DNA from 3 places in the Ochrobactrum teleogrylli genome. Region 1 is predicted to be linked to each of the others. Evidence: predicted binding sites of a transcription regulator. Region 1 holds the regulator's gene; each other region holds the start of a gene.

Region 1 (7,945 bases):
TGCATTCCCGCCCGCATTATCATGGCTGGTGGGTTTTCCTCGTTTCTGCATTGCCTGCAGTGCTGTTTCTTGCCGTCTGGGCTGTCGGATCGTCCGTCTATCTCGATCACAGCGCCACCGCACGACTACCCGATGCCGTCGAGGAGGGTTCTTACACCAATCGCAGCCTTCAGCTCGGTATGGTGCGCGGCCTCGCCAACGGGCTTGAGCGCCTGACACCGGCTGAGCTGGAAAGCTTCCCGACCAACTATCAGGATGCGCGCTCGGTTCTCGGCAACAAGGGCGTGGCTCTCGCAACCGAGGGTCAGGACTATATGGTGCCCATCGCCCTCTATCTGAAGAAGGCGACGGACCTCACGCACACGATCGGCGCTGCCGTGGCGCTGGTCATTGCGGTTGCCGGTCTGATTTTCGGTCTTTCCACGATCAACCGCCGCATGCGCGCCCGCAACAATGTCGAGCGCATCGTGCTGTGGGGGCTGATCGCGGCGTCGGGCATCGCCATTCTGACCACTGTCGGCATCATCTGCTCGATGCTGTTTCAGACGATCAGCTTCTTTCAGTCGGTTTCGCCGTGGAATTTCTTCTTCGGCACGGTCTGGGATCCCCGCTTTGCTGCTGCCGGTTCCGGCGGTGAGACGGGCCAGTTCGGCCTGATCCCGCTTCTGGCCGGTACGCTCTATATCGCGCTGGTCGCTATGCTGTTCGCGGTTCCGGTCGGTCTGTTCGCCGCCATCTACATGGCCGAATATGCCTCGCCGCGCGTGCGCACGGTGGTCAAGCCGGTGCTTGAACTGCTCGCCGGTATTCCCAGTATCGTCTACGGCTTCTTCGCCCTTGTGACGGTCGGCCCGTTCCTGCGTGATCTTTCCGCCGCGATTGCGGGCGGTCAGGGCTTCATCATGGCGCAGAGCGTTTTGACCGCCGGTCTCGTCATGGGTGTGATGCTTATTCCTTTCGTGTCGTCGCTTTCCGACGACATCATCACCGCCGTGCCGCGCACGCTGCGCGACGGCTCGCTCGGTCTTGGCGCCACCCGCTCCGAAACTGTCAAGCGCGTTGTCCTGCCTGCGGCACTCCCGGGCATCGTCGGCGCACTTTTGATGACCGCTTCACGCGCCATCGGTGAAACCATGATCGTGGTTCTGGCGGCAGGCGTTGCGGCGCGTATCAACATCAACCCATTCGACGCGATGACCACCATCACGGTGAAAATCGTCAATCAGCTGACCGGCGACCTTGAGTTCAACTCGCCGCAGACGCTGGTTGCCTTTGCACTTGGCATCACGCTTTTCGTCCTGACGCTGATCATGAACATCTTTGCGCTGCATATCGTGCGCAAGTACCGGGAGCAGTACGAATAATGACCGATACGACCTTCAACGCAAGCGGTACGGCGACTGCACAGCCCGCCCGCCGCGATATCGGACTGAAACGCCGCTACGCTGCCGAACGCCGCTTCCGCCTCTATGGCATCGCAGCAATCGCCATTGGCGTGTTCTTCCTCTGCGCGCTGCTGTTCTCGGTTTTCTCCAAGGGCTACACCGCCTTCTGGCAGACGACGCTCTACCTTCCGGTCCAGATCGACGCGCAGGTGATCGATCCGGGCAACAAGCGGGCGACCGATCCGAACGTGCTGATCGCCGCGAACTATCCGCTTCTGGTGCGCAATGCGCTGGCTGAAAAGCTCGGCGTCGCAACCACCGACCGCCCGGCCATGCGCGATCTTGGCCGCTTCTATTCCGACGGCGTGCGCGTTCAGCTGCGCCAGATGGTGATGGACAATCCGGCCATCATCGGCACGACACAAACTGTTCCGGTTCTGGCCGGTGCGGATATCGATTCCGCCTTCAAGGGGCAGATCGATCTGACCGTCCCTGAAACGAGCCGCAAGGTATCGGACCGTCAGGTCGGCTGGATGAAGACGCTTTCGGAAGAAGGCGTCATGAAGGAGGCATTCAACACCGGCCTCTTCACCTATGGCGCATCGAGCCGCCCGGAAACGTCGGGGCTCGGCGTGGCGCTGGTCGGTTCGCTCTATATGATGCTGATCGTGCTGGGTCTGGCTCTGCCTATCGGAGTCGCCGCTTCGATCTATCTGGAAGAGTTCGCCAAGAAGAACCGCTGGACGGATATGATCGAGGTGAACATTAACAACCTCGCAGCTGTACCGTCTATCGTGTTCGGTCTGCTGGGGCTTGCGGTCTTCGTCAACTTCTTCAACCTGCCGCGCTCAGCCTCGCTGGTCGGCGGTCTGGTGCTGACGCTGATGACGCTGCCGACGATCATTATCGCAACGCGTGCCGCCCTGCGCGCCGTGCCGCCGTCGATCCGCGCAGCAGCGCTCGGTCTCGGCGCGTCCAAGACGCAGATGGTGTTTCATCACGTGCTGCCGCTTGCCGCACCCGGCATTCTGACGGGCACGATCATCGGGCTTGCCCATGCGCTGGGCGAAACCGCGCCGCTTCTGCTGATCGGCATGGTGGCTTTCGTGGCGGATGTTCCGTCCACGCCGATGGACCCGGCGACCGCCTTGCCTGTCCAGATCTATATGTGGGCCAATGAAGCAGAACGCGCCTTTGTGGAACGCACGTCCGGCGCTATCATCGTCTTGCTTCTGTTCCTGGCCGTGATGAACATTGCAGCAATCATTCTGCGCCGCCGGTTCGAGCGCCGCTGGTAAACGGGAGTCGAAGCTATGAATTTGATGACTGAACGAACTCTCGAGAAAGCCGTAGGAGAAAAGATGAACGCCAACGCCAGTTCCGTAAAGATGCGCGGCGACAAGGTTTGCGTATTCTATGGTGAGAAGCAGGCCCTTTTCGACGTCAATCTGGATGTTCCGGAAAAGATGGTGACGGCGCTGATCGGTCCTTCCGGCTGCGGCAAGTCCACCTTCCTTCGTTCGCTCAACCGCATGAACGACACGATTGAAGGTTGCCGCATCGCTGGCAAGATCACGCTCGACAATGAGGATATCTACGATCCGAAGATCGACGTGGTGGAACTGCGCGCCCGTGTCGGCATGGTGTTCCAGAAGCCGAACCCGTTCCCGAAGTCGATCTACGAGAACGTCGCCTACGGCCCGCGCATTCACGGTCTGGCCCGCACGAAGGCCGATCTGGAGGAAATCGTCGTGACCAGCCTGCAGAAGGCCAGTCTGTTCGAGGAAGTGAAGGATCGCCTGCACGATGCGGGCACGGGCCTTTCCGGCGGCCAGCAGCAGCGCCTGTGCATTGCACGTGCGATCGCGGTTAGCCCGGAAGTCATCCTGATGGACGAACCCTGCTCGGCGCTTGATCCGATTGCCACCGCCAAGGTGGAAGAGCTGATCGACGAACTGCGCCAGAACTACACCATCGTCATCGTTACGCACTCAATGCAGCAGGCGGCCCGCGTTTCGCAGCGCACCGCCATGTTCCATCTCGGCAATCTGGTCGAAGTGGGCGACACGGAAACGATGTTCACTGCGCCGACGGAAAAGCGCACGCAGGATTACATCACCGGACGCTTCGGCTAACAAACCGGGGGCAGGGGAAAGCAACCCTTGCGCGCGGATTGCGTCAGAACAAACAGAAGTGCGGCTTCCCCGCAATTTATATTACGAGGTCTACCATGCCGTCTCAGCATACCGTTCGTTCCTACGATGAGGAACTGAAGTTTCTCACCCACAAGATCGCCGAAATGGGCGGACATGCGGAACGTATGGTCGAACAGTCGGTCGCAGCGATCGTCAATGCCGACAACGCCCTTGCGCAGCGCGTCATTTCCGACGACCTGATCCTGGATGCCAGCGAGCGCGAAATCGACGACAAGGCCGTGATGATCATCGCCAAGCGCCAGCCGATGGCGGTGGACCTGCGCGAAATCATCGGTTCGATCCGCATTTCCGCCGATCTGGAGCGCGTTGGCGATCTGGGCAAGAACATTGCCAAGCGCGTTGCCGCCGTTTCGGAATCCCGCCAGCCGGTCAAGCTCTATCGCGGTCTGGAAACGCTCGCCGAACTGGCGCTGACCCAGCTGAAAGACGTGCTCGACGCCTATTCGTCGCGCTCGGTGCAGCAGATCAATGTCGTGCGTGATCGCGACGACGAGATCGACGCCATGTACACCTCGCTGTTCCGCGAGCTGCTCACCTATATGATGGAAGATCCGCGCAATATTTCCGCCTGTACGCATCTTCTGTTCTGCGCCAAGAATATCGAGCGCATCGGCGACCATGCGACCAACATCGCGGAAACCGTTTATTACATCGTGACCGGCCTGCAGATGCCTGCCGAACGACCGAAGGAAGACCTGAGCCACGGCATCGTCGTGGATGAGGCACGCAAGCCCTGAGTAAGCGCTGCATTTGAAGCGATCAGGGCAGATTGCCGGATTGCTCCCAAATGCGGTGGAGAATGTGTGAATAGCGCGGCGGCACGCGGTCGATGGGGGGACGTGTATCTTCCGCTCGCCGGTTTAAGATAGGGAATAATGGATGTCACAGGTACCCAAAATCGCTGTGGTGGAAGACGAAGAAGCGCTGAGCGTTCTGCTGCGCTACAATCTTGAGGCCGAAGGCTATCAGGTGGACACGATGCTGCGCGGCGACGAGGCCGAAATCGCGCTGCGCGAGAACGTCCCTGATCTCCTCATCCTCGATTGGATGCTTCCCGGCGTATCGGGCATCGAACTGTGCCGCCGTCTGCGCCAATGGCCGGAGACGGAACGCCTGCCGGTCATCATGCTGACCGCGCGCGGCGAGGAAAGCGAACGCGTTCGGGGTTTAAGCGTCGGGGCCGACGACTATGTCGTGAAGCCCTTCTCGACACCGGAACTCCTGGCCCGCGTCAAGGCGATGCTGCGCCGTGCCAATCCAAGCCTGCTGTCGCATGTTCTGAAAGTAGGCGATCTGGTGCTCGACCGTCAGCAGCACCGCGTTTACCGCAAGGAAAAGGAAGTCCGTCTTGGACCGACGGAGTTCCGTTTGCTCGAATATTTCATGATGTCGCCGGGCCGCGTTTTCTCGCGCAGTCAGCTTCTCGACGGTGTCTGGGGACCGGATATCTATGTCGATGATCGCACCGTGGATGTCCATGTCGGACGCTTGCGCAAGGCCATCAACTTGGGTCGTGCGCTCGATCCGATCCGCACGGTACGCGGCGCGGGATATTCTTTCGGCTGATCGTGCGTCGATAAAAAACTTCTTTTCGAGCCCGTCTTTCCTCATCGAAAGGCGGGCTCGATCACTTTCTGAAGCGCTCTTGCGGCCTGTTATCCTTGCCAGCCGATTCGGTCCGGGAGACGCTGAAACGGCTGTAAATCGCTAATCTCACGGAATGTTACGCTTCTTGTATCAAAGTTGAAGGAACCGGCGCAGGACTTGCTAAAACAGTTACGCCGCAGATTTTCCCAACCTGATGAAGCAAGATATATCAAAATTTTACAGCAGTTGCGAATTAAGGCAGGGTTGTGACCTGTATTGAGGAAATATCATTTCCATCAAATCAAAGGTTTATCTCTTTTCCGCAGGTTCATTAAGAAAATATTAATAGTTTTGAATGGTTTGTGTGGACAATTGCGCTCGTGATTCGGGTTTCATTTGCGACCATTTCGATGGTTTCAGCAATTTCGGAATTTGACCCATTGCCTTTTTTTGGCCTAAAAATTCCAAAACCTTGAAGAAGACGAGCGATGGCAGGTTGTTTGATTTTTGATCTTAGCCTGCTTTGACTTGCACCGCAGCTAGACCCGTATTGGTCATTTTTGGCCTTCGGATCGACTGCTTCAGTTAAGGGTCCTGAATATGAGACTGAGCCGTTGACGCGCGCTGGTAATTGGAAGCTGCCTGTATTGGCAGGACTGCTCGTAGCGCCCTTCGTAGTGACGGGCTGCACGACGACCGGCACCACAGCCAAGACCGAGAAGACGGCGGCCGTAAGTCACGTCAAGTCGGTCAACGGTGTCAAGACCTATACCTATACGGCAAGGGACAAGGAGTGCCTCGAGCGCGCCATGTTCTTCGAATCGAACCGCTCCAGTTCCGATGGTCTGATGGCTGTCGGCACGGTTGTGATGAACCGCCTCGCATCGGGCCGTTATCCCGATACGATTTGCGGCGTCGTCGGCCAGAAGAACCAGTTCGCGCCCGGCGTTCTCACCCGCAAGATGGAATCCAGCAAGCTGCCCGATGTTCAGGCCGCAGCCGACGCCGTGCTGAAAGGCCAGCGCCATCCGAAGCTGAAGAACGCCATGTTCTTCCATACGGCAGGCCTGAAGTTCCCCTACAACAACATGCACTATGTGCTGGTTGCCGGCGGTAATTCCTTCTACGAAAAACGCAATCGCGACGGTTCGTTGCAGAATCCGGTGCCGCAGGAACCATATAACCTCGCGCTCGCCTATTCGCCGCAATCGCCGTCGCTGCCGCAAGACCCGTCCTATGACGTGACCTTGCCGCAGGCGGGACCGGTTCCGGCAGCAGCGCCAACCGTACAGGTCGCGCTGGCGGATGCGTCCAAGATGGAAACCTCTGTGCGTGGCAGCGGCCTTGGACCGCAGGCGCGGGGCAATCGCCTTGCGCATAACAACGATGTAGCGACGGCGCAGCCGCAAATTCAGCAGGTCGCGTCCTATCAGCCGCAATTCGATACGTCGGCACCGGCAAGCCAGCCGCAATCGCTTGGCTATGCGGCGGCAGACCAGAAGCAGGTCGATGCAATCGGCGCATTGCTTCTGTCGCAGGACCGTCCGGAAACGCCTCTATAAGTTGAGTTGAACAGATTTGGTGCGGGCTAATCTTTCCGATTGGCCCGCATTTTTTATTTGAGTTCTGCATTCCATCGCTATTAGCGGGGACGAACCACGACCGGACGATAGATCGGCTGATAGAGCATGATGGGCTGATCGTAGAAATCGACGCGGTTTTCCCAGGCGCGGCGATCCGCCCGGCGGTCGAGATCGAGCCGCTGCAGACAGTTGGCAAATGCGTCGGTCCGTGGCTTGAAGCCATAGCCGAGACATGTCTGTTCGTCGGCGGCGCGGCGCTCTTCCGGTGTCATGGTGACACAACCAGCCAGCAGGCCTGCGAGCCCCAACAAAACAAGTAGTTTCCGGTTCATCGTCATTCGTCCTGTGTAACTGCCCGCTGCTTCAATAATAGCGCAGGTGCATGAAAAAGAGTGGTGAAATTATGCCGTTTGGTAAACTGATAACGAGAGTATAGAACTGATTCCAAACCGCGCTCTTTTTTTAAAGGGACGCGTCTTCGCATCAAAAGAGGTCCCGCAGCTCATGGCTCACGATATGCAAAATCCTGTCATCGATCCGGTAAAGCTCGAACGTCTGGCGGAAGTCGCCGTGCGCGTCGGCCTGCAATTGCGCGAGGGACAGGATCTGATCATCACGGCGCCGGTTGTCGCCCTGCCGCTGGTGCGGCTGATTGCCAAACACGCCTATAAGGCTGGCGCAGGTCTGGTGACGCCGTTCTTCGCCGATGATCAGATTGCGCTGGCCCGCTATGAAAACGCGCCCGATGCAAGCTTCGACCGCGCCGCGGACTGGCTCTATCAGGGTATGGCCAAGGCCTATTCGGAAGGTGCGGCGCGTCTTGCGATTGCTGCCGACAACCCGATGCTCCTGTCCAGCCAGGACGCCGCCAAGGTTTCGCGTGCCAATCGCGCAAATTCTAAGGCCTATCAGCCTGCGCTGGAAAAGATCGCGGGCTTCGATATCAACTGGAACATCGTTTCCTATCCAAATGTGGCATGGGCGAAGCTGATGTTCCCGAATGAGCCGGAAGAGGTTGCGACCCGCAAGCTGGCCGAAGCCATTTTTGCCGCTTCACGCGTGGATGTCGAAGATCCGATCGGCGCATGGGCCGCGCATAATGCAGCGCTTCGCACCCGCACCCGTTTCCTGAACGGCAAGGCTTATAGCGCTCTGAACTTCAAGGGCCCGGGCA
Region 2 (7,945 bases), 280 kb from region 1:
CTATCCGCAGGGCGAATTCGTCATTGGCGATACGGATGTGAAGCTGGGCGAGATTGGCGGCGCGCCGGTCTATATCAGCGGCCCGCAATATGAAGTTTGGAAGCACACCGAACTCATCATCGATGTTGTTCCGGGGCGCGGGGGCATGTTCTCGCTCGATAATGGGCGGGAGGTGCGTTTTCTGACGCGATCCCGCATATGTTCCGTTCCCTGAAAGCTTTGGCCTTTTCGTTATCCGGCGAACAAGATATCCAAAGCACATCCCGAAAAGTGTGAAACGGTTTTCGGATCAGATGTGCGCAGTAAAAATGTGCACATCCCGAAAAGTGTGAAGCGGTTTTCGGGCAAGATGTGCGTAAAATAAAAGCAGGCTCTTCGGGGAGGAAGTCGATTCTACATGGCCGCAACGGGTAAGAGAGCGACGATACACGATGTGGCGCGTCTGGCGGGCGTGTCGATCAAGACCGTTTCACGCGTTTATAACGACGAACCGAATGTGCGCGAGGCGATCCGCGAAAAGGTGCGCGAAGTGGGGCAGGAGCTGCGCTATCGGCCCAATGCGGCGGCACGCAATCTGGTGGAGCGCCGCTCGCATCTGATCGGCCTTTTCTTCGAAAATCCCAGTTCCAGCTATGTCGCCGAATTGCAGATGGGCGCGCTGGAACGCCTGCGCGGCACGCGCTATCGCCTGCTGATTTTTCCGGTCGAGAACCGCGCCGATATTCGCGGTGCACTGATCGAAACCGCCCATGCATCGGGCCTCGACGGCATCATCGTGACGCCGCCCATGTCGGACGATCCGGAAATTTTGCAGGAACTTTCCGCTTCGGCCATGCCCTTTGCGCGCGTGGCGGGCGATGTCAACGTGCATCCAACCGACAGTATTTCAATTGATGACGAGGCCGCAGCCGTCGATTTGGTGAACTATCTTCTGAAACTCGGTCATCGGAAGATCGCCATCATCATCGGCGACCCGACCCACCGCTCCGCCGAATTGCGGCTTGCCGGATACCGGAAGGCGCTGGACGCGGCGGGGATCGAGCGCAATCCGGATTATGAGGCGCAGGGCGGGTTCAGCTTCGCCAGCGGTTTGGTCGCCGGAAAGAAGCTTCTGTCACTCGAAAATCGTCCAACGGCGATCTTCGCATCCAATGATGATATGGCGGCAGCCGTGGTGCAGATGGCGCATGACCACAAACTGTCTGTTCCGGGCGATATTACCGTGGTCGGTTTCGACGACAGTTCGATTGCCAGCATGGTATCGCCGCAGATCACCACCGTGCGCCAGCCGATTTTCGAAATGGCGCGCGGGGCGGCGGATATGCTGTTGAACCATATCGAAAATGGCCAGATTTCGCCTGCCCGGAAGATCGATTACAAGCTGATCATTCGTCAGTCAGCCGGCAAGGCCCCTGTATAGCTTTCAGCTTTGGGATGGCACGGGGAAAAACCGGTCTCGCGCGTAACTACTGCCGAAGATCATGTCATATTGCAGCATCTGGTAATCGCGCAGCAGGGGCGCAAAAGGCGGGCGCTGTTGCCAGCCTTCATCGGCATTTTCATCGCTATCGAACACGGCATGCGCATCGACGACGCGATACTGGTCATGCAGCTGGCGCAGGAAACCGGTGTAATAGGGATGCTGCATCCCGGCCATTTCGAGTATCTGCATTGGCAGGAATGCCGGGCTGATCGTGCCCGTACCGCGTTCCGCGCCGCGCTTGTTCGACCACAGCACCAGCGGCGTTTCATGCTGGAGAAGCATGTCGCGAGCAGGCGCGATGCGGCTTGCAACACGTTCCTGCATGAAGCCGGTTTCCGTATAGACGGGGCCGAGTGGCGGCAGGTGATCGCCGAAGAATACCAGAATGGTCTCGCGTTCGCGCTTTGACGCCCAGTCCATCAGACGTGCGAGGCTGGCGTCGGCATCCATCGCGCCTTGTGAATAGGTGCGGATCGACTGGCGCACAGCGTCGCTGGCGTCGGCCTGCACGTCGAGCTTCGAATCCGGATAGCGGTTGGCCTCATAGGGACCGTGGCCTTGCAGCGAAACAGCAAAGAAGAAGAACGGGTCTTCCTGCGCATCCGCCTCGCGAATGATCTCGCTGGTCAGCGCGTCGTCCGAGGCGAGCATGCCGCGCTTTTCCAGCGGTGGCATGTTTTCTTCGGACATGAACTTGTCAAAGCCCATATTTTCATAGACGGGACCGCGGTTCCAGAACCACTGGCGATAGGGGTGGATCGCCCGGGTTGCATAGCCCTGTTCCTTGAAGAAGCTCGCGAGCGAAGGCAGCGGACGCCGGACATATTGCTGATAGGGAATGCTGCCGGAAGGCAGGAATGCCTTGGAAAAACCGGTCAGCGCTTCGAACTCGACATTGGCGGTCATGCCGCCAAATTCCGGCGAGAACACATGGCCGGATTGTTCAGCGCGCACGGTCGGGATCGGATCAGCACTGAACGCCACGCCCGGCAGGCGGGTCGGGTCCCAGAAGGACTCGCTCATGATCATGATGACGTCGGGTTTGCCGGTTTCAAGTGCTGCGGGAATGAGCTGCGCGGGCGGCTCGATCGAGGCAATTGCTTCTGGCGAATAGCCTTCCGGCGCAAACACGGTTGCCATCGGCACATTCAGGATGAAGGCCATGGTGAAACCATTATGCGCGTAATTTTCCTTCTGATCCCACATGATGGGCAGAACGCGCAGGCGGTCACGCGCCAGCGAAAAGCTGGAATAATCGGAAATGAAGGCGAACCACGCCAGCAGCGGCAGCGCGAAGGCCAGACGAAGCACGCGGCCTTTCCACGGAATGCGGTCGAAACGACGCCACCAGAAAAGGCTCGCGGCAATCAAAAGTGCTGCGCTGGCAAGCAGGAGAAGGGCGATGCCGACAGCGCTCCACGGGCGTTCACGCACCAGAAGCGGCAGCAGATCGACGATCTGGCGGGCATAGAGAAAATCGCTCGGATAAAGCGGGTCGCCGAGATAAAGGCTTTTCTCCCGCGCAGTGGCGGCGGCGATCAGCGCCAGCGGCCCCACCACGAAAAGCCCGTAATGGATGCGCCCGAAAATCGCGTCGCTGGCGGTCAGCACCACAACGAAGAAGGCAACCGTCGTCCATGCAGGCTTGTGCGGCGTGCGGAAAAACGCAATCGTTTCGGCAAAGGAACCGCGAAAAATCCATTCAACGGAGAAAACCAGAAGAACGGACAGAACAATGGAAGCAAGAGCAACCCAGGCAACACGCACAGGCCAGGAAACATGCGAAGCGCCGAAAATGGCAGCATCGCTCCAGCGACGTTCGCCCGCGTTTTCCACTACTCCAGACATGCCTTACTCGCTACCATTTCTTCCTGTGAGAAAATTCGTGTCACATTTCTGTCATGGAAATGTCAAGCCACGGTTGAGCGGCGGGTGATACCGGACGTGATCTGAACGCACAATGAATGGAAAAAGCCCAATAAAAATAGGGCCGGAATTGCTTCCGGCCCTATTCTTCAAGTGCTGACGATAATCGTCGTTTAAATGACGTCCTCAAGCCCCTTGGTCAGTTCCAGCGCCTGCCGTTCGAACAGACGGCGGTAGATGCCGCCCGGCTTGCGGATCAGCGCGTCGTGGTCGCCTTCCTCGATGATGCGACCCTTGTCGAAGACCAGCAGCCTGTCGAGTGCACGCACCGTCGAAAGTCGGTGCGCGATGACGAGCGTGGTGCGCCCGACCATCAGGCGTTCCATCGCCTGCTGGATCAGCACTTCCGATTCCGAATCGAGGCTGGACGTTGCCTCGTCGAGGATCAGAACCGGCGCATTGGCGAGAAACGCCCGGGCGATGGCCACGCGCTGGCGTTCGCCGCCCGATAATTTCACGCCGCGCTCACCCACCAGTGTCGCATAGCCCTTCGGCAGCCGCATGATGAAGTCATGCGCGCTGGCAAGGCGTGCCGCTTCCTCGATCTCGGCTTGTGTTGCGCCGGGGCGGGCATAGGCGATGTTCTCGGCCAGCGTGCGGTGAAACAGGATCGGCTCCTGCTGCACGATGGCGATCTGCGAGCGCAGCGACGCCTGCGTCACGTCGGCAATGTTCTGCCCGTCAATGCGGATGGCGCCGTCATTAACGTCGTAAAGCCGCTGGATGAGCTTCACGAAAGTGGTCTTGCCGGAGCCGGAATGGCCGACAAGGCCAACCCGCTCGCCCGCATCGATCTTGACCGAGAAGTCGCGGTAAAGCGCGGCTTCATGGTTGCCATAATGGAAGGTGACGTGATCGAAGGTGATCTCGCCCGCGCCGATCCTGATGGCGGGCGCGCCAGACCTGTCGGCAATGCCATAGGGCTGTGCTTCGATCTCGACCAGTTCCTCCATGTCGTTGACCGACCGTTGCAGATTGCGGATATGCATGCCGACATCGCGCAGATAGCCCTGTAGCATGAAGAATGCCGTCAGAACGAAGGTGATATCGCCTGCAGTGGCCTTGCCCTGGCTCCACAGATAGAGCGCAAAGGCAATAACAACGCCGCGCATAACCAGAAGGTTCGCGCCCTGAATGAAGCCATTCAGCGTGCCGATCAGCCACGTGCGGCGCGTGCGACTGCGCCACTTGGTAACGACCTTCGAAAGACGAACATCTTCGCGGCTTTCCGCGCCGAATGCCTTCACGACAGCGTTGCAGGAGATGGCATCGGCCAGCGAGCCACCCATGCGCGTGTCCCAGCTATTGGCCAATGTTGCGGCAGGCGCAACGAAGCCGAGCGAAATCACAATCGTGCAGACGATGAATAGCACAGAGCCGATTGCAACCAGCAAGCCCATCAACGGCCAATACCAAGACAGCAACGCAACCGAGCCAAGCAGCATCAGCAAGGATGGCAGCAGGGCGATGATCAGCGTGTCATTGAGCAGATCGAGCGCCCACATGGCACGCGAAACCTTGCGCACCGTCGATCCGGCAAAGGCATTGGCGTGCCAGTCGGTCGAAAACCGCTGCAACTTGTGGAACGAACTTGCCGCCATGTCGCTCATGATCTTCAAGGTAAAGTCGGTGATGACATAGAAGGTCAGCTGGCGGGTGATCAGCGCCAGCGCGCCGAGTGCAAGCAAGATCACCAGTGCTTCGATTGCACTGTTCCAGGCGCTGTCGCCGCTTAGCGAAAGCGCATCCACCAGCCGTCCGGAATAGAGCGGGGTCAAGACATCTGCGGCTGTTGCAAGCAGCATGCCGATTATCATCAGCGCCAGCCGCAAGGGCTGACTTCGCCAATGGCTGAAAGTGTAGCCGAGGACATTGCGGAACGCAGGCCCCCGGAAATCGAGACGAAACCGAGTCATATCCATATTACCAGCCTGTGCTCGCGCGCAGAAACTGGCCCTTGATTGAGAAAAACAAAGCGATCGGCACCCGGAGGAGCCGCGAACAGCGATGGTTTGGAAAGATGCTCCGAAGGAGCGGACAGGTCAGCCTGCCGGGCGGGCCGCGGACCTAGCGGTTAGAAGCGCCCGCGAAAACACTGGGCACCATTGGGAACGGGTAATGGACACGCATCTCATACCTCCTGCCAGTGTTTCAGATGGTTGCACAATAAATGAGCAAACCCATTTGCCAAGGCCCAAAATGCAATTTCTGGTCTGCAAGGGGCGGGGTGTGGCAATTTTGCAAGTTTTCGAATTTCTGAATTTTAAAAGTAATACTTTTCACTTTTTCTGTTACAAGCGCTTGCGCCCTTGCATTCGCCTGTTCGCTGCGCGAATGAAGGTCAGATATATCAGTGCCGCACGGCCGATATCGGGAATTCACGGGAGAGTTACATGACAATTCATCAAAATCTGATCGCTGGCGAGTGGGTTGGCGGCGACGGCATTGCCAATATCAATCCGTCTGACACCAACGATGTGGTGGGCACCTATGCCCGCGCCACCGCCGACGACACCAAAGCTGCGATTGCCGCTGCAAAGGCCGCTTTCCCGGCCTGGTCGCGTTCCGGCATTCTGGAGCGCCACGCAATTTTGCGTAAGGCTGCCGACGAAATTCTGGCGCGCAAGGACGAGCTTGGCCGTCTCCTGTCGCGCGAAGAGGGTAAGACGCTGGCCGAAGGCATTGGTGAGACCATCCGCGCCAGCCAGATCTTCGATTTCTTCGCAGGCGAAGCCTTGCGCCTTGCCGGTGAAACGCTGCCTTCGGCGCGTCCGGGCATCGGCGTTGAAGTCACCCGTGAACCGGTCGGCGTCGTCGGCATCATCACGCCGTGGAATTTTCCGATCGCCATTCCGACCTGGAAGATTGCGCCCGCGCTCTGCTATGGCAACACCATTGTTTTCAAGCCAGCCGACCTCGTGCCGGGCTGCTCTTGGGCGATTGTCGATATCCTGCACCGCGCCGGACTGCCGAAGGGCGTTCTCAACCTCGTCATGGGCAAGGGCTCGGTTGTCGGTCAGACCATTCTGGACAGCGCCGATGTTCAGGCCGTGACATTCACCGGCTCGACCGGCACGGGCAAGCGCGTTGCTGCCGCCTCCATCGAGCATAACCGCCGTTTCCAGCTGGAAATGGGCGGCAAGAACCCGGTCGTTGTTCTGGATGATGCCGATCTCAATGTCGCCGTCGAATCCGTCGTCAATTCAGCCTTCTTCTCGACCGGCCAGCGCTGCACGGCATCCTCGCGCATCATCGTGACGGAAGGCATCCACGACAAGTTCGTCGCCGCCGCCATCGAAAGGCTGAAGGGCGTCGTGGTCGATAATGCCCTGAAGCAGGGCACGCATATCGGCCCGGTCGTGGATGAAAGCCAGCTTCAGCAGGACATGGATTATATCGAGATCGGCCGCAAGGAAGGCGCGAAGCTTGCCTTTGGCGGCGAACGCCTCAACCGCGAAACGCCGGGCTTCTATCTCCAGCCAGCGCTCTTCACCGAGGCCACCAACCAGATGCGCATCAGCCGCGAGGAAATCTTTGGCCCGGTCGCTTCGGTCATCCGCGTCAAGGATTATGAAGAAGCGCTTGCCACCGCCAACGATACGAACTTCGGTCTGTCGTCGGGCATCTGCACGACGAGTCTGAAATATGCGACCCATTTCAAGCGCAATTCGGAAGCGGGCATGGTGATGGTCAATCTGCCCACCGCCGGCGTCGATTTCCACGTGCCATTCGGCGGGCGCAAGGGTTCGAGCTACGGTCCGCGGGAGCAGGGCCGCTATGCCGCCGAGTTCTACACGACGGTCAAGACGGCCTATACGCTGGCCTGATAAAGCATGTCTCCCGAAAGTGGGAACCGGTTTCGGGATAAAGACATGCGTAAAAACAAAAGCTTTAGCGGTCTGAGAGAATGCGAAAACCGGCGGTTCCCCCGCCGGTTTTTTTATGCGGCTTTTTTAGGCCATGCGGCGAGCTTGCGGGCGAAATGCGATACCGTGCCATGCAGCAGCATGGTGAAAGCCGCCAGCACGAACAAGCAGGCGAACATCAGATCCACCTTGGCGCGACCATTGGCGAGCAGCATCAGATAGCCGAGACCTTTCGATGCGCCGACCCATTCGCCCACCACCGCGCCGATGGGCGCATAGACGGCGGCAAGACTGAGGCCCGACGCCAGCGATGGAAAGGCGGACGGGATGCGGATGCGAAACAGGATCGCCATGCGTCCGGCCCCCAGAATTTCCGCTGCGTCGATCAGGCTCGTTTCGGTGCGCCGCATGCCGTCGAAGAAGGTCGAAACGATGGGGAAGAAAATCATCAGCACGGTGACCGCTATCTTCGATGCGGGACCATAGCCGAGCCACAAGGTCAAAATGGGGGCGAGTGCGAAGATCGGGATCGCCTGACTGAACACCATGGCGGGCATGACAAGCCGCTGCGCCAGCGGCGACATCATCAGGCAGATGGCGGTGGCAATGCCGACCGCACTGCCGAGGACTAGGCCGCCCAGCACTTCGCCGATGGTGGCGGCGGCGTTCT
Region 3 (7,945 bases), 1.8 Mb from region 1:
TTGACATTCACAGAGCTGCGCGCCATGGCAGCACAGATCGCAGGCAACGACTTCGAACGTCTCTATGACGAACAGGAACAGCGCCTTTCCGGCATCGACAATCCGCTTTCCGTCAGCCGCCAGCTGACCGAATGGCTGGTGGGTGTTGCGCACCTTGCCGGACCGGCGATTGTCGTCGGCTTTGCCGGGCTGCACTATCCGGCAAGCCATCTTGACGACACCAAAACCAATGACCGCCTTTTCAGAGAGGCCATCGACGAGACGATCAAGGTCTTTGCGGACTTCCCCGACCAGAGCCTGGTCTGGAAGCCCCATTTCCAGGGCATTTCCGATATGAGCTTTCTCGGTCAGGCAACGCTTGGGCAGGATATCGTGTCGCAGAACACGCCGGTGTCGCGCCTCGTCGATCATCCAGCCGCCAACGCGCTACGTTTCCCGGTGGTCAACATCGGCCCATGGGGTCGCGAATTCCACCAGAAGCTGGAGCGCGTCCACGCGCCCTACGCCTTCGAGGTTCTGCCGCAGATCGTTTCGATGATCGCTGAAAAATTCCTCGCGGCGAAGGCTGGAAACAACGCCCGCTGATCGGGCGCGTCCACCCATTGAATAAAGGTTCACTCCCATGACCAATGAAAAGCTGAATATCGTTCCCTTTGTCAGCGTCGATCACATGATGAAGCTGGTTCTGACCGTTGGTGTCGAAACCTTCCTCAAGGAACTGGCGGCAATTGTCGAAGAAGATTTTCGTCGCTGGGAACAGTTCGACAAGACGGCGCGCGTCGCCTCCCATTCGCAGGAAGGTGTCATTGAACTGATGCCAACCAGCGACGGCACGCTTTATGGCTTTAAATATGTCAATGGCCACCCAAAAAACAACCGGACGGGCCGTCAGACGGTTGCGGCCTTCGGCGTACTCTCCGATGTGGACAGCGGCTATCCGCTGCTCCTGACAGAGATGACCATTCTGACCGCGCTGCGCACCGCCGCCACGTCGGCAGTGGCCGCCAAACATCTGGCGCGACCGGATTCCAAAACGCTGACAATCATAGGCAACGGAGCGCAGAGCGAATTTCAGGCGCTGGCCTTCAAGGCTCTGCTCGGCATCGACACGCTGCGTCTGTTCGATATCGACCGTTCGGCGAGCGAACGCTGTGCGGCCAATTTGGCCGACAAGGGCTTTTCGGTCACCATCTGCGCATCGTCGCAGGAGGCTGTCGAGGGCGCGGATATCATCACCACCGTCACCGCCGACAAGCAATATGCTACCATTTTGAGCGACAACATGGTTGGCCCCGGCGTGCATATCAATGCGGTTGGCGGCGATTGCCCCGGCAAGACCGAACTGAACAAGGAAATTCTCCTGCGCTCGGATATTTTTGTCGAATATCCGCCACAGACCCGCATCGAGGGCGAAATCCAGCAATTGCCGGAAGATTATCCGGTCAAGGAATTGTGGGAAGTGATCACCGGTAAACTGCCGGGAAGAACATCGGATCGCGCCATCACGCTGTTCGACAGCGTCGGTTTTGCAACCGAAGATTTTTCCGCCCTGCGCTATGTCTTCAGCAAGCTGGAAGAGACCGGTCTCTACGCCGAACTCGACATGCTGGCAGACCCGGATGAACCGCGCGATCTCTACGGCATGTTGCTTAGATGCGAGCAGGCACTGGAGGCCGCATAAGCTTCGGCGATGATGCGCTCCATCCAGTCCTGAACGAATAGTTCCGCCCGACACCTGTTGTTGGCGCTCCAATGTGGTATCACCATCGGCACGTGAGAGTGCCGGTGTAGTTGGATATCCATGATCGTTTGAGCGATGCAGCAATTGGCCAGAAAAATGTTTGCAGAAATCGGCTGGGGTATTCCAAGCTCGATCGTCCTGCATCTGTTGCTGGCCATTGTTCTGCTCGTCCGCCTGCCGGAATTGCCAACCGCGCAGGAACAGAGCGTCAATGTAGAGCTTGTTCCCCCGCCGCCGCCCGCCGAGGACAAGCCCAAACAGGACCAGGACAAGCCCGCTCCTGCGCAACGGCAGGCGCAGGCCCAGAAGCTTGCCTTTGAGTCCGCTTCCAACGATCCGAAAGATGAGACGCCGGAGCGACCGGACGTTTCACCGGCAGCACCGGAAACCGGCGAAAAACCCGACGAAGCTCCACCCGCGACAACCGAGACCAAGAACGAGCAGCCGCAGGACAAAGAACAGGAAGCGGTGGAGCTGCAGGCTCAATCCGCAACTGCGGAGAACGCGAACGAGGCGGCAGCCCCTGCTGTTCAGAACCCGCCTGTTCCCCAGCCCAAACCGGAACAGGCAACGCCGGCCACCAAGGCCGTTTCGGAGCAAAAGGCTGAAAACTTCAAACAGGCGCGCAGGCTTTATTCCAAGGATGCCTTGTCTGACCCGCGTGTGAAACAGGCGCTCGGCAAACTCTCACCGACGGATCGCGTCATCCAGATTTGCAGCATCGAGGCGCTTGAACAGATCCGCCGCCAGCAGCCGGGCGCTTTTCCCGACATGCTGGCGCGCGCGGGCGGTTCGGTTTCCAACAGCGGCCTGACGGTCAGCAACAGCGCCTTTCGCAGCCGCGCCCAATGGTATGGCGTGGATTTCAAATGTCAGGTCAATGCGGAGGCCATGTCGATCCAGTCCTTCAGCTACGCCATCGGCCACGCCATCCCCGAAAGCGAATGGGGCGCACGGCAACTGCCCAGAGACTAGAATATGAAGTGATGAGACAAGACTGGCAGCATTTGCTAGAGTTGTCGGTGTAATGCCCCACGAAACTAACACTGAATGGAGACAGATATGAAAGTCGTATTTGTAACGACCGCTGTCCTCGCTCTGTCGGTTACGGTTGCGATGGCAGACTGCACTTACCACAATGCGCAATCGTCAACAAAAATGGAAAAGCCGCAAACAACGGCAAGCGCAGAAACTACGGCGCCCACCCAGAAGTAAACTATATTTCCAACAGGAGGCCCTTCGAAACGGTGCCTCCTGTTCGGGATAGCGCTGTTCAAAGCCGCAAGCTGATACCAGCCTTGCGTAGAAGCCAGTAAAACAGCGCCGTCGCGCCGACACCCAGAACAATCGCCCAGCCGAAACCGGACCCGTCGCCTGTGAAGGGCAATCCGGCAGTGTTCATCCCGAAAATACCGGCAATCAGCGTGCCGGGCAGCAGCAATGCGCTCATCACCGCCATCACTTTGAGGCTGCGGTTTGAATCATCCGCCAGTTCCGCTGCAATCTCTTCCTGCAACAACCGCGCACGATCATTGACCATGACGATTTCACGGTCGAGGCGCTCAAGCCGCATGGAAAGCCGCTTCAACGCGGCATGCCCCATCTCAGGCAAGGTCCAGTCCAGACGGTCTTCCTCTTCAAACAAAGCCACCATACCGGCCACCGGACGATGCAGCGAGACCGCCAGTCTGCGCACTTCCTTAAGATCCCTGCGTTCATCATTCAACCGCTCGGTCACCAACCGATCCTCAACAGTATCGAGCATCTTGCTCGCCCCATTGAGCCTGATTGCGGTGTTCTTGCAGAAGGCCGTAACCACCGCCTCAAATAATTCATAGGCCGTTGCCGGGCAAAAACCGCTGGCAAAGGAATGGCGCACCCTGTCTACGGCTTCCAGAGGATGCCGCCTGCCGGTTACCAGAAGCCCGCCCGTCACCGCAAAATGCAGACGGCCGATTGTGGTGGACATGCGCTCCATGTCCTGATGCATGTCGGCGATGACGCCATGGATCGTTCCGGCCTCATGGTTGAGCACCAGGCTATCGTCATGCCCTTCCAATATTGCCCGCGCCGACGCGGGCAAGGCACAGCGCTCCGTGAGCCAGCCCTGTGACCGCTGATCGACCAGATCGACATGCAGCCACACCCAGCCGTCATTAGCGGCCAGCGCAGCATCCACTTCGTCTGCCTTGAGTTCCACAACCGCATGATCGGGGCGCTTGTGATAGGCCCCCACCAGACCGGGACTATGTTCCTTCAGCGAACCGTGAATAATGTTCAATGTCGTGTACCAATGCCCGGAACAAAGCGGCCCCGCATCGAGCCTCTAATACACTTCCGGCACATACATTTCGGACGGGGTCTGGTGACGTACATAATCGTCATGGCGCACGCGTTCCGGCAGATGGATGGCCGACTTCGGCACATCCTCATAAGGGATCTGCGACAGAAGATGGGCGATGCAATTGAGGCGCGCCTTTTTCTTGTCGACGGCCTCGACAACCCACCATGGCGCTTCGGCAATATGGGTGCGGTGCAGCATCTCTTCCTTGGCCTTGGTGTAGTCTTCCCAATGAACGCGGCTTTCGAGGTCCATCGGCGAAAGCTTCCACTGCTTCAGCGGATCGTGGATACGCATGTTGAAGCGGAATTCCTGCTCTTCGTCGGTGATCGAGAACCAGTATTTGATGAGAATGATCCCGGAACGCACCAGCATGCGTTCAAATTCGGGAACGGAGCGGAAAAACTCTTCCAGTTCCTCCTTCGTGCAAAAGCCCATGACCCGCTCGACACCGGCCCGATTATACCAGGAGCGGTCGAACAGGACCATTTCGCCAGCGGTCGGCAGATGCGGCACATAACGCTGGAAATACCACTGATTGCGCTCGCGTTCGGTGGGAGCAGGCAGCGCGACGACGCGGCAGACACGCGGATTGAGACGCTGCGTCACGCGCTTGATCGCGCCACCCTTGCCAGCGGAATCGCGGCCCTCGAACAGCACGACGACTTTGAGCTTCTTGTGCTGCACCCAGTCCTGGAGCTTCACCAGCTCATGCTGGAGACGAAACAGCTCGCGGAAATAAAGGCGGCGTTCAAGTGTTTGTTCGGCGGGGCCGGACATGCCCTCGGCGACCAGCGCATCGAGCCGCTCCTCCTCGATCTGCATTTCCAGCTCTTCATCGAAACTGTCGGCGATTTCCGCCTTGATACGGTCCAGATGGCTGCTCTCGAACATGTTCACACCATAAGCTGAAGATGACACCCGAAGCCGCGACGACTCCGCGCAATTGCACGGAATACTAGAAGTGGCTCATGACGGTTTCGTGACGCAATCCGGTCGCGCGGGTGTCAACAAAGGCGATATCAAGCCCTATTACAGATTCGCAATTTTAAAGTGCGCTATGGACCCGGTTGAATTGACGCCTACGTAAAAAATAAGCTTTCGTTGAAAGCCGTTTGATTGCATTCTCCCGCAGATGCGAACCACCGGGATCGTTCAATGATTGCAAAACCTTCCTACCGTTTCCTCCGCTCCGGACGAAGCGTCATATTCGGAACCACGGCTGCCTTTGCATTCTGCATTTCGGCAATAACATTTGGCGCTCCGGCCCGTGCCGATTCCCGCAACGTGGTTCCGGTTGCGGTGATGAAGGTGGCGGCAAGCGATTATCAGCCCCGATTGACGCTTTCCGGCGCGATTGCCGCCCGCTCGCTGGTCAACACCTCGTTTCGCCTTGGCGGGCAGGTCGTGGAGCGCAAGACCGAGATCGGCCAGCATGTCGAGAAAGGCGAGCTGATCGCCCGCATCGACGATGCCGAACAGCAGGCGAATCTGCGTGTTGCTCAGGCCTCGAAGGATGCTGCGCAGGCGCAGCTCGTTCAGGCGGACGCCAATTTCAAACGCCAGAAGGCGCTTCTCGCGCAGGGTTTCACGACCCGCAGCACCTATGATCAGGCAAACCAGACCCTGCAAACCGCGCAAAGCGCGCTTTCGAGCGCCGAAAGCCAGCTTAGCGACGCGCGCGACCAGCTGTCCTACACCGAACTGCGCGCCCCGGTTTCCGGTGTCGTCACGGCGCGCAACATCGAAGCGGGTCAGGTGATACAGGCCGCGCAGACGGCGTTTTCGATTGCCGAGGATGGACCACGCGATGCCGTATTCGACGTGCAGGAAACGCTGGTCAACCACGCCAAGGACGGCATGGGCGTGACAATTGCGCTGCTGTCGGACGCTTCCATTGTTGCAGAAGGGCAAATCCGCGAAATCTCTCCGGTCGTCGATGCGCAGACCGGCACGGTCCGGGTCAAGGTTGGCATTGCCAAAACCCCGCCACAGATGGCGCTTGGTGCGACCGTCACCGGAACGGTGCATATGGATAGCCGTCAAGTCATCGTCCTGCCATGGAGCGCCATGACATCCGACGCCGGACGCCCCGCTGTTTGGCGGGTGGCTGACGATACCCATGTTACAACGCTGGTTCCAATCACCGTGCTTTCCTATGAAAAGGAACGGGTGATCGTGGATGGCGGCTTGAACGACGGCGAACTGATCGTCACGAAAGGCGCGCAGATGCTGCGGTCGGGCGAGCCGACCGAAATCATGCAGACGCAAGAAGGGGCGGTTGCGCAATGATGCGAGAATTCCGAAAGCCCATTGCCATCCCCCTGATGCGCGCCGCTGTGCTGATGACCACGCTTGTGCTCGCAGCCTGCGGCAAGAGCGATGAAAGCGAAGCGGAGGCCGAACCCGTCCGCCCGGTTCTCTACATGGTTGTTGAACCGCGACCGGCCACGCAGGCGGGGTTTGCCGGTACGATCGAGCCGCGCTATTCGACCGATCTCGCCTTCCGCGTGCTTGGGCGCATCATCAGCCGTCCGGTGCAGGTGGGCGATCTGGTGCAGAAGGGTGAGAGCGTCGCAACGCTTGATCCGTCGACGCTTGATCTGGCGATCCAGTCGGCGAAGGCCGATCTGGCGAGCGCCGAGGCGCAATATGCCAATGCCTCGGCCAGTGAGGAACGGCAGCGCATTTTGCTGCAGGGCAACAATGTTTCGCAGGCCGATTATGATGCCGCCAGACAGGCGCGCGACAGCGCCAGTGCAGGACTGGAAAAGGCCCGGGCCGGGCTGAAAAAGGCGCAGGACCAGCGCAGCTATGCCGTATTGCGCCCCGACTATGACGGAGTAATTTCGGCAACCAATGCCGAAGTTGGACAGGTGGTCGCCGCCGGTCAGGCAGTGATGACGGTGGCGCGCCCGGACATTCGTGAAGCCGTGGTCGATATTCCCGACAGCATGACACAGTATTTCGCGCCGGGTGCTGCCTTCAATGTGCAGCTTCAGGCTGATCCGTCGGTGACGGGAACCGGCACTGTGCGGGAAGTCGCGCCGCAGGCGGATGCGCAGACCCGCAGTCGCCGGGTCAGAATTGCCCTCGACAATCCTCCCGACGGTTTCCGTCTCGGGGCGACCATCCGCGCCGCTTTGGCGACGCCGGAGAAGGATGTGGTGCGCCTGCCGATCCAGGCCCTGCGCGAGGACAACGGCAAGACAAGCATCTGGATTATCGATCCCGACAAACAGACCGTCTCGCTACACGATGTTCAGGTTATCGCGCGGCAGGGCGGCAATTTCGTTGCCGGTGGTGTCGAGGTCGGCAGCTATGTGGCGATTGCTGGCGTCTATGAATTGAAAGAAGGACAGAAAGTCCGTCTGGACCAGAAAGGAACTGGCCTGTGAAAAAGGGATTCAATCTGTCCGACTGGGCTTTGAACCACAGATCGCTGGTCTGGTATTTCATGCTCGTGTTTCTGGTCGCAGGCTTCGTGTCCTATCTCGATCTCGGTCGCGAAGAAGACCCGGAATTTACCGTCAAGACGATGGTGGTGCAGGCCAACTGGCCCGGCGCTTCGGTGGAAGAAACGCTCAATCAGGTCACGGATCGCATCGAGAAGAAGCTCGAGGAACTCGATACGCTCGATTATACGCGCAGCGTAACGACCGCGGGCCAGTCTGTCGTCTTCGTTTTCCTGAAGGACACGGTGCGTAAACGTCAGGTCACCGACGCCTGGAATGAAGTCCGGCATATGCTGGACGATATCAAGCCGGAACTGCCTGATGGCGTTTATGGGCCTTATTATAACGACAAGTTCGGCGATGTTTTCGGGAATATCTTCGCCTTCACCGCTGATGGTCTGTCCATGC

Evidence for each region. Region 1 encodes PhoB, which activates phosphate uptake and scavenging genes when phosphate is short. Its sites were predicted from a motif close to TGTCATNNANCTGTCAT; they were not measured.
Region 2: a site for PhoB is predicted at 3,370-3,386, ahead of WIX40_RS12660 (LTA synthase family protein). Genes of this name have one in related genera too.
Region 3: a site for PhoB is predicted at 5,054-5,070, ahead of ppk2 (polyphosphate kinase 2). Genes of this name have one in related genera too.

What each region holds. Positions count from the first base shown of each region.
Region 1 covers NZ_JBBHKQ010000001.1:2,969,652-2,977,596, reverse strand. Annotated here, with positions in the region: gene pstC (phosphate ABC transporter permease subunit PstC) at 1-1,364, shown strand, start outside; gene pstA (phosphate ABC transporter permease PstA) at 1,364-2,683, shown strand; gene pstB (phosphate ABC transporter ATP-binding protein PstB) at 2,699-3,520, shown strand; gene phoU (phosphate signaling complex protein PhoU) at 3,616-4,338, shown strand; gene phoB (phosphate regulon transcriptional regulator PhoB) at 4,481-5,167, shown strand; gene WIX40_RS13890 (cell wall hydrolase) at 5,803-6,750, shown strand; gene WIX40_RS13885 (hypothetical protein) at 6,831-7,109, opposite strand; gene WIX40_RS13880 (aminopeptidase) at 7,276-7,945, shown strand, end outside.
Region 2 covers NZ_JBBHKQ010000001.1:2,688,838-2,696,782, reverse strand. Annotated here, with positions in the region: gene WIX40_RS12670 (DUF779 domain-containing protein) at 1-214, shown strand, start outside; gene WIX40_RS12665 (LacI family DNA-binding transcriptional regulator) at 398-1,420, shown strand; gene WIX40_RS12660 (LTA synthase family protein) at 1,424-3,331, opposite strand; gene WIX40_RS12655 (ABC transporter ATP-binding protein) at 3,523-5,325, opposite strand; gene WIX40_RS12650 (aldehyde dehydrogenase family protein) at 5,803-7,236, shown strand; gene WIX40_RS12645 (ABC transporter permease) at 7,350-7,945, opposite strand, start outside.
Region 3 covers NZ_JBBHKQ010000001.1:1,207,303-1,215,247, reverse strand. Annotated here, with positions in the region: gene WIX40_RS05630 (M20/M25/M40 family metallo-hydrolase) at 1-585, shown strand, start outside; gene ocd (ornithine cyclodeaminase) at 623-1,681, shown strand; gene WIX40_RS05620 (DUF930 domain-containing protein) at 1,838-2,716, shown strand; gene WIX40_RS05615 (hypothetical protein) at 2,804-2,956, shown strand; gene WIX40_RS05610 (CorA family divalent cation transporter) at 3,015-4,022, opposite strand; gene ppk2 (polyphosphate kinase 2) at 4,068-4,976, opposite strand; gene WIX40_RS05600 (efflux RND transporter periplasmic adaptor subunit) at 5,241-6,374, shown strand; gene WIX40_RS05595 (efflux RND transporter periplasmic adaptor subunit) at 6,410-7,480, shown strand; gene WIX40_RS05590 (efflux RND transporter permease subunit) at 7,477-7,945, shown strand, end outside.